Regions from separate parts of the Streptomyces sp. NPDC057877 genome, predicted to be linked through region 3. Evidence: predicted binding sites of a transcription regulator. Region 3 holds the regulator's gene; each other region holds the start of a gene.
What was found. Region 3 encodes HrcA, which represses chaperone genes, less so after heat shock. Its sites were predicted from a motif close to TTNGCACTCNGNNNNNCNGAGTGCNAA; they were not measured.
Positions count from the first base shown of each region.

Region 1 (3,244 bases), on a different contig from region 3:
CGCCCGCGAGCTTGGCCAGGCGCTCCTGGAGCTTCTCGCGGTCGTAGTCGGAGTCGCTGTTCTCGATCTCGGCGCGGATCTGGTTCACACGACCGGCGACCTGGTCGGCGGAGCCGGCACCGTCGACGATGGTGGTCTCGTCCTTGGTGATGACGACCTTGCGGGCGCGGCCCAGGAGGTCCAGGGTCGCGTTCTCCAGCTTGAGGCCGACCTCCTCGGAGATGACCTCGCCGCCCGTGAGGATGGCGATGTCGCCGAGCATGGCCTTGCGGCGGTCACCGAAGCCGGGAGCCTTGACGGCGACGGACTTGAAGGTGCCGCGGATCTTGTTGACGACCAGGGTCGACAGGGCCTCGCCCTCGACGTCCTCGGCGATGATCAGCAGCGGCTTGCCCGACTGCATGACCTTCTCCAGGAGCGGGAGCAGGTCCTTGACCGAGGAGATCTTGGAGTTGGCGATGAGGATGTACGGGTCCTCGAGCGACGCCTCCATGCGCTCCATGTCGGTCGCGAAGTAGGCGGAGATGTAGCCCTTGTCGAAGCGCATGCCCTCCGTCAGCTCGAGCTCCAGACCGAAGGTCTGGGACTCCTCGACGGTGATGACGCCTTCCTTGCCGACCTTGTCCATCGCCTCGGCGATCAGCTCGCCGATCTGGGTGTCGGCGGCGGAGATGGAGGCCGTGGAGGCGATCTGCTCCTTGGTCTCGACCTCCTTGGCCTGGTCGAGCAGCGCACCGGAGACGGCCTCGACGGCCTTCTCGATGCCGCGCTTCAGGGCCATCGGGTTGGCACCGGCGGCGACGTTGCGCAGGCCTTCCTTGACGAGGGCCTGGGCGAGGACGGTCGCGGTGGTCGTACCGTCACCGGCGACGTCGTCCGTCTTCTTGGCGACTTCCTTGACCAGCTCGGCGCCGATCTTCTCGTACGGGTCCTCGAGTTCGATCTCCTTGGCGATGGAGACACCGTCGTTGGTGATCGTGGGGGCGCCCCACTTCTTCTCGAGGACGACGTTGCGGCCCTTGGGGCCGAGCGTCACCTTCACGGCGTCCGCGAGCTGGTTCATGCCGCGCTCGAGGCCGCGCCGCGCCTCCTCGTCGAACGCGATGATCTTGGCCATGTGAAGTGGTCCCTCCAGGACTGGGGGTGATTCCTTCGGACCGCGCCCGCGCCCGCGACGGACGGCTCGCCTGCCGTGTGGTTCCTTGCCCCACCTGGCCTGCGGCCTCACCGACCCGGTCCTTCTTTGTCACTCTCACCTTCAGAGTGCTAACGCCAATGATTAGCACTCGACCCATGCGAGTGCAAGCGGCTACCGGGTTCCGGACGGGCGCTCAGCCGCCCGCGAACACCCCGCCGCACGGCCCCGCGCCCCCGGCCAGCACGAAGGGCCCGCACCAGCAGCGGTGACTGCTGGTGCGGGCCCTTCGTGGAAGAACGTTCAGGCGGTGACGCGAACCATGTCGGCCTGCGGGCCCTTCTGACCCTGCGAGATCTCGAACTCGACCCGCTGGCCCTCTTCCAGGGTGCGGTAACCGTCCATCTGAATCGCGCTGTAGTGGACGAAGACGTCCGCACCACCGTCGACCGCGATGAAGCCGTACCCCTTCTCCGCGTTGAACCACTTGACGGTGCCCTGAGCCATGCCTAACTCCCCTATTACTGGCCCTTGCACAGATCCACACTTCGCGGATCCGGGTCAGACCTCACCCCCCGTGGATTGGGGGCGTGCGCCGGAACGCGTCGACCGCGGCTGAATGTATCTGTCCAACTGCCGTCTGCAACAGGTCAGTCGGACGAGAATTCCGGGCAGTACCGGTCGGGAATTTACGTAGAATTCACCCGAATTCAGGGCAAGTCGGGCCCGACAAAAGGTGGGAATGGCGCAAAGGTGGCAGACACTTTGGCTACTTCTTATCGCAGGCGCAGCCGGAACTGATATGCGCTCGGCGCGCGGAAGGCGACCCGTTCCCCAACTCTACCGCGCTCAACCACATGGAATGGCCCCCTCCGCTTCTCTTACGGAGGGGGCCATTCGATGAACGGTCCGTAATGAGCATTACCGAAAGTAATACTCGCCGCCCGGTTCAGCCTCCGGCGACCGCCGGAATGATCGACACGCCCGCGCCGTCCGGCGTGGCCGTCTCCAGGCCCTGCTCGAAGCGCACGTCGTCGTCGTTGACGTACACGTTCACGAACCGGCGCAGCTTGCCCTGGTCGTCGAGGACCCGGGCCGCGATCCCGGTGTGGTTCTTCTCCAGGTCCGAGATGACCTCGGCGAGGGTGGCGCCCTCGGCGGCGACCTCGGCCTGACCGCCGGTGTAGGTGCGCAGGATGGTCGGGATGCGAACGGTCACGCTCATGCGAGGCCAGCCTCTCGGAAGGAGTCCAGGTTGGGTCGGATGGTCGCGGTGAGGCCGGTACCGGCCACCGCGTCCAGCGTCTTGAGTCCATCACCGGTGTTGAGGACGACGGTCGTCAGCCCGGGGTCGAGCACGCCGTTCTCGATCAGCTTGCGCGTCACGCCGACCGTCACGCCACCCGCGGTCTCGGCGAAGATGCCCTCGGTGCGGGCGAGCAGCTTGATGGCGTCGACGATCTGCTCGTCCGTGACGTCCTCCACCGCACCCCCCGTACGCCGGGCGATGTCGAGCACGTACGGCCCGTCCGCGGGGTTGCCGATGGCCAGCGACTTGGCGATGGTGTCCGGCTTCTGCGGCCGCACCACGTCGTGCCCGGCCTTGAAGGCGCTGGAGACCGGTGAGCACCCCAGCGCCTGCGCGCCGAAGATCTTGTACGGCCGGTCCTCGACGAGCCCCAGCTCGACCAGTTCCTTCAGCCCCTTGTCGATCTTCGTCAGCTGCGACCCGGAGGCGATCGGCACCACGATCTGGTCGGGCAGCCGCCACCCGAGCTGCTCGCACACCTCGTACGCGAGCGTCTTGGACCCCTCGGCGTAGTAGGGCCGCAGGTTCACGTTCACGAACCCCCAGCCCTCCCCCGCGGGATCGCCGATCAGCTCGGAACAGAACCGGTTGACGTCGTCGTAGTTGCCCTCGATGCCCACCAGCTCACCGCCGTACACGGCGGCCATGACGACCTTGCCCTGCTCCAGGTCGTGCGGGATGAACACGCACGACCGGAGCCCGGCCCGGGCGGCGGCGGCGCCGACCGCCCCCGCGAGGTTCCCGGTGGACGAGCACGACAGGGTGGTGAACCCGAACGCCCGCGCCGCCTCCAGCGCCTG
Region 1 is NZ_JBHVMS010000008.1:125,989-129,232, reverse strand. It holds gene groL (chaperonin GroEL) at 1-1,117, opposite strand, end outside; gene ACFVQG_RS24795 (cold-shock protein) at 1,439-1,642, opposite strand; gene ACFVQG_RS24790 (MoaD/ThiS family protein) at 2,085-2,360, opposite strand; gene thrC (threonine synthase) at 2,357-3,244, opposite strand, start outside.
Region 1: groL (chaperonin GroEL) is a predicted target of HrcA. The motif match lies at 1,280-1,306, and genes of this name have one in related genera.

Region 2 (3,244 bases), on a different contig from region 3:
AAGCGGATGCAGGCCCGGGGCGTCGTGCTGAACAACCACACCCTCCACCACCCCTACCTGCCCGGCCTCTCCCACGCCCGCCAGAAGCGCGAGATCTGCGGCATGCAGGACGTCATCGAGAGGCGCTACGGCACCCGCCCCACCCTCTTCCGCCCACCCTTCGGCAACTACAACAAGGACACCCTGCGCGCCGCGAAGTCCTGCGGCATCACGCACGTACCCCTGTGGAACGAGGAGGTCTTCGTCGACCGCTGGGACTACCGCGAGTGGGACCGCGACCTCCACCCCGGCGACATCGTCCTCACCCATTTCCGGGGCCGCGGCGACTGGAAGGGCACGATGCCCGACATGATCCGCCGCTTCCTCGACAAGGTGACGGCGAAGGGGTACGCGGTGGCGCGGCTGGAGGACTACCTGTGAGGTCGCCGGTCGCCGTCGTCGGCTGGGCCTGCGCGGCGGTCGTCCTGCTCCTGGTCAGCGGCTGTGCCCGGTCCGCGGTGCCCGTGCCGCCGGTCGACGCGCGGGCGGCAGGGGGGCAGGCGCGGCTGCCGTCGGTGGTGGATCGGGTGGCGACCCGGGACCGGGTTGTCTTCCTCACGTATGACGACGGCGCGGAGCGGGACCCGAGGTTCGTCGAGGCGATCCGGGAGCTGCGGCTGCCCGTGACGCTGTTCCTCACCGACCGTGTCGCCGGGCCCGGTTATGGGCACTTCGCCCGGCTGCGGTCGGTCGGGGCGGGCATCCAGAACCACACCCTCGACCACGCTGCCCTGCGCGGACTGCCGTACGCCGGGCAGCGCGCGGAGATCTGCGGGCAGCAGCACAAGCTGCACGCACGCTTCGGTGTCCGCCCCCACCTCCTGCGCCCCCCGTACGGCGCCCACGACGCCACCACCCGCCGCGCCGCCGCCGACTGCGGCATCACCGCCATCGCCCTGTGGCGCGCTGTCGCCACCGGCGCCGGCCTGACCTACGTCCGGGGCCCCCAGCGCCTCCGGCCCGGCGACATCATCTCCGTCACCCCGGACGACGCCGACGCGACAGCGGTCGTCGACCGGACGCTGCGGGTGCTGGGGGAGGTGAAGGGGGCGGGGCTGAGTGTGGGGCGGCTGGAGGACTACCTGTAACTGTCGCTCACACGCCGGGCGCGCTCACACACCGGCATGAGCCAAAAACCCCCGCCGCGCCGCGGGCAATTGGCACTCCGCTTGACCGAGTGCTAACCGCAGTCATAGTCTCGGCTCTGGCACTCACCACCGGAGAGTGCCAACAACGCGACGGGCAGGTCCGGCACCCGCGACGACGGATCGACCTGGTCGCCACCTCAGACAGTTAACCCCGTGAGATCTCCGAAGGGGGAGGTCGGATCGTGACGACCGCCAGCTCCAAGGTTGCCATCAAGCCGCTCGAGGACCGCATCGTGGTCCAGCCGCTGGACGCCGAGCAGACCACGGCCTCTGGCCTGGTCATCCCGGACACCGCCAAGGAGAAGCCCCAGGAGGGCGTCGTCCTGGCCGTGGGCCCGGGCCGCTTCGAGGACGGCAACCGCCTTCCGCTCGACGTTTCCGTCGGCGACGTCGTGCTCTACAGCAAGTACGGCGGCACCGAGGTGAAGTACAACAACGAGGAGTACCTCGTTCTCTCGGCCCGCGACGTGCTCGCGATCATCGAGAAGTAGTTCACCCGAAGCACCTTGCTTCACACTGCGCCCCTGGCTGCCCCCGCGACCGATAACGAAGCCGGGCGCCCGGGGCGCAGTTTCTTTACCCCCTAGCTTTCCGAGAGGGCTCCCGCTGCCATGGCGAAGATCCTGAAGTTCGACGAGGACGCCCGTCGCGCCCTCGAGCGCGGCGTCAACAAGCTCGCCGACACCGTGAAGGTGACGATCGGCCCCAAGGGCCGCAACGTCGTCATCGACAAGAAGTTCGGCGCCCCCACCATCACCAACGACGGCGTCACCATCGCCCGTGAGGTCGAGGTCGAGGACCCGTACGAGAACCTCGGCGCCCAGCTGGTGAAGGAGGTGGCGACCAAGACCAACGACATCGCGGGTGACGGTACGACCACCGCGACCGTCCTGGCCCAGGCGCTGGTCCGCGAGGGCCTGAAGAACGTCGCCGCCGGTGCCTCCCCCGCCGCCCTGAAGAAGGGCATCGACGCGGCCGTCGCCGCCGTCGCCGAGGACCTGCTCGCGACCGCCCGCCCGATCGACGAGAAGTCCGACATCGCCGCCGTGGCCGCGCTGTCCGCCCAGGACCAGCAGGTCGGCGAGCTGATCGCCGAGGCGATGGACAAGGTCGGCAAGGACGGTGTCATCACCGTCGAGGAGTCCAACACCTTCGGTCTGGAGCTGGACTTCACCGAGGGCATGGCCTTCGACAAGGGCTACCTGTCGCCGTACTTCGTGACGGACCAGGAGCGCATGGAGGCCGTCCTCGAGGACCCGTACATCCTCATCAACCAGGGCAAGATCTCCTCCATCCAGGACCTCCTGCCGCTGCTTGAGAAGATCATCCAGTCGAACGCCTCCAAGCCGCTGCTGATCATCGCCGAGGACGTCGAGGGCGAGGCCCTGTCGACCCTGGTCGTCAACAAGATCCGCGGCACCTTCAACGCCGTCGCCGTGAAGGCCCCCGGCTTCGGTGACCGCCGCAAGGCGATGCTCCAGGACATGGCGGTCCTCACCGGCGCCACGGTCATCTCCGAGGAGGTCGGCCTCAAGCTCGACCAGGCCGGTCTGGACATCCTCGGCTCCGCCCGCCGCGTCACGGTCACCAAGGACGACACCACCCTCGTCGACGGCGCCGGTCAGAAGGCCGACGTCGAGGGCCGCGTCAACCAGATCAAGGCCGAGATCGAGAACACCGACTCCGACTGGGACCGCGAGAAGCTCCAGGAGCGCCTCGCGAAGCTGGCCGGCGGCGTGTGCGTGATCAAGGTCGGCGCCGCCACCGAGGTGGAGCTGAAGGAGCGCAAGCACCGTCTGGAGGACGCCATCTCCGCGACCCGCGCCGCGGTCGAGGAGGGCATCGTCTCCGGTGGTGGCTCCGCCCTGGTCCACGCCGTCAAGGTGCTCGAGGGCAACCTCGGCAAGACCGGCGACGAGGCCACCGGTGTCGCCGTGGTCCGCAAGGCCGCCGTCGAGCCGCTGCGCTGGATCGCCGAGAACGCCGGTCTCGAGGGCTACGTCATCGTCTCCAAGGTGGCCGAGCTGGAGAAGGGCAACGGCTACAACGCCGCCACC
Region 2 is NZ_JBHVMS010000014.1:57,420-60,663, reverse strand. It holds gene ACFVQG_RS34685 (polysaccharide deacetylase family protein) at 1-420, shown strand, start outside; gene ACFVQG_RS34680 (polysaccharide deacetylase family protein) at 417-1,127, shown strand; gene groES (co-chaperone GroES) at 1,370-1,678, shown strand; gene groL (chaperonin GroEL) at 1,799-3,244, shown strand, end outside.
Region 2: groES (co-chaperone GroES) is a predicted target of HrcA. The motif match lies at 1,197-1,223, and genes of this name have one in related genera.

Region 3 (3,244 bases):
CCCTGGGGCCGCTCCTCGCCGCGCAGTTTGGCCAGCTCGCGCAGCAGCCGCTCCTGTTCGACGTCCAGCTTGGACGGCGTCTGCACCTCGACGTGCACGATGAGGTCACCGCGCCCGCCGCCGCGCAGATGCGTCACACCGCGCCCGTGCAGCGGGATCGACTGCCCGGACTGGGTGCCCGGCCGGATGTCGACCTCCTCCATGCCGTCCAGCGTCTCCAGCGGCACCTTCGTGCCGAGGGCCGCAGCCGTCATCGGGAGGGTCACCGTGCAGTGCAGGTCGTCGCCGCGCCGCTGGAACATGGGGTGCGGCAGCTCGTGGATCTCGACGTACAGGTCACCGGCCGGACCGCCGCCGGGCCCGACCTCGCCCTCACCGGCGAGCTGGATGCGGGTGCCGTTGTCGACACCGGCGGGGATCTTCACGGTCAGCGTCCGCCGCGAGCGCACCCGCCCGTCCCCGGCGCACTCCGGGCACGGGGTGGGCACGACGGTGCCGAAGCCCTGGCACTGCGGGCACGGCCGCGAGGTCATGACCTGGCCCAGGAAGGACCGGGTGACCTGGGAGACCTCACCCCGGCCGCGGCACATGTCACAGGTCTGCGCGGAGGTGCCCGGCGCGGCGCCCTCACCGTTGCAGGTGGAGCAGACGATGGCCGTGTCGACCTGGATGTCCTTCGTCGTACCGAAGGCCGCCTCGTCCAGCTCCACCTCGATCCGGATCATGGCGTCCTGGCCCCGGCGGGTGCGCGAGCGCGGCCCGCGCTGCGACGCCGTGCCGAAGAACGCGTCCATGATGTCCGAGAAGTTCCCGAAGCCACCCGCGCCGAAGCCGCCCGCGCCACCGCCGCCCGCCTGGGAGAGCGGGTCGCCGCCGAGGTCGTAGACCTGCTTCTTCTGCGGGTCCGACAGCACCTCGTAAGCGGCGTTGATCTCCTTGAACCGCTCCTGGGTCTTCGGATCGGGGTTGACGTCCGGGTGCAGCTCGCGCGCGAGCCGCCGGAAGGCCTTCTTGATCTCTTCCTGCGACGCGTCGCGACGCACGCCGAGAACGGCGTAATAGTCCGTGGCCACCTACGACTCCGCCAGGATCTGTCCGACGTACCGTGCCACCGCTCGTACCGCTCCCATCGTTCCCGGGTAATCCATGCGGGTCGGTCCGACCACGCCGAGCTTGGCTACTGCCCTGCCGCCCGAACCGTAGCCGACCGACACCACCGAGGTGGAGTTGAGTCCCTCATGGGCGTTCTCGTGACCGATACGCACGGTCATGCCCGGATCCTTCGCCTCGCCCAGGAGCTTGAGGAGCACGACCTGCTCCTCAAGGGCCTCCAGGACGGGCCGGATCACGAGGGGGAAGTCATGTCCGAAGCGGGTGAGATTGGCGGTGCCGCCGATCATCAGCCGCTCCTCGTTCTCCTCGACGAGTGTCTCCAGCAGGGTGGAGAGCACCGTCGAGACCGTGCCCCGGTCCTCGATGTCGAAGGCCTCGGGCAGGTCCTCGACGAGGGTGGGCACATCGGTGAACCGGCGGCCCGCGACCCGGCTGTTCAGCCGCGCCCGCAGATCCGCCAACGATGTCTCGCCGAACGGCGCCGGGCAGTCGACCATGCGCTGCTCGACCCGGCCGGTGTCCGTGATCAGGACCAGCATCAGGCGCGCCGGGGCCAGCGCCAGCAGCTCCACGTGCCGCACCGTCGAGCGGGTCAGCGACGGGTACTGCACGACCGCGACCTGCCGGGTGAGCTGCGCCAGCAGCCGTACCGTGCGGGCCACGACGTCGTCGAGGTCGACGGCGCCGTCGAGGAAGTTCTGGATCGCGCGCCGCTCCGGCGCGGTGAGCGGCTTGACCTCGGCGAGCTTGTCGACGAACAGCCGGTAGCCCTTGTCCGTCGGGATGCGCCCGGCGCTGGTGTGCGGCTGGGCGATGTACCCCTCGTCCTCCAGGGCCGCCATGTCGTTGCGCACGGTGGCCGGGGAGACACCGAGGCCGTGCCGCTCGGTGAGCGCCTTGGAACCGACGGGCTCCTCGGTGCCGACGTAGTCCTGGACGATGGCGCGCAGCACCTGGAGCCTTCGTTCACTGAGCATCGCGCACACCTCCAGCGGTCGTCCCCTTGACGCTCCCCCTGGCACTCGGCCCATGTGAGTGCCAGCCTTACCCGGCCCAGTGTACGGCGGTCGGGTACGCCCCCGGCAAGGCCGGTCCTGCGACGTCACGCACACGCGGGCGATACGGCTAGCGTCGCGGGTATGACCGTGACTTGGGAAGAGCTGGGGTGGGAGCGGCTGGCGCCGGGGGTCGGGCGGTGCCGGTTGCCGGTGTGGGACTGCACGGTGGGGCTGGTGATCGGGGCGGGCGCGGCGCTGGTGGTGGACGCGGGGTCCAGCCTCGCGGAGGGCGCCCGGTTGCGTACGCAGGCGCAGGCGCTCGCCGGTGACCGTGTGACCCACCTCGCGCTCACCCATCCCCACTTCGACCACGTCCTCGGCGCGGCGGCGTTCGCGGGCGCGGAGGTGTACGGCGCGGTCGGCGTGGACGCGGTGCTCGGCTCCCGGCGCGGGCGCGAGGAGCTGCGCACGGACGCCGTCCGGCACGGTCTCGCCGAGCGCCCGGCGGCGGAGGCCGCGGAGACCGTGGTCCCGCCCCGCCACCATGTCTCCGGCGAGTGGACGCTCGACCTGGGCAGCGGGCGCCAGGCGCTGCTGGCCAACGTGGGCCCGGGGCACACGGCCCACGACCTGGCGGTGCTGGTGCCGGGCGACCCGGAGGTGGTCTTCTGCGGCGACCTGGTCGAGGAGTCCGGCGATCCGCAGGCCGGTCCTGACGCCGTACCGTCGCAGTGGCCGGACGCCCTGGACCGGCTGCTGTCCCTCGGCGGCGAGAGCGCGGTGTACGTCCCCGGTCACGGAGCGGTGGTGGACGCGGCGTACGTGCGCGCCCAGCGGGACGCGCTGGCCGCCCGCTTCGGCGTGTCGGGCTGAGCGGGCGCGGGCGTGTCCATATCGTCATCCGAATGCGCCAGTACTCCGCCGACCTGACCCCGCCCTGGAAGAAGCCCCGGCCCGTCCCCGAGGTCCCGGCGGACCCCGGGCTGGTGGTGGAGGAAGGGCGCACCGGCTTCTGCGGCGCGGTGATCCGCTGCGAGGCGGGCGCGGTGACCCTCGAGGACCGCTTCGGCAAGCACCGGGTGTTCCCGCTGGAGCCGCGCGGGTTCCTCCTGGAGGGGCGCGTGGTGACCCTG
Region 3 is NZ_JBHVMS010000004.1:539,563-542,806, reverse strand. It holds gene dnaJ (molecular chaperone DnaJ) at 1-1,073, opposite strand, end outside; gene hrcA (heat-inducible transcriptional repressor HrcA) at 1,074-2,090, opposite strand; gene ACFVQG_RS13960 (MBL fold metallo-hydrolase) at 2,253-2,984, shown strand; gene ACFVQG_RS13955 (DUF3097 domain-containing protein) at 3,017-3,244, shown strand, end outside.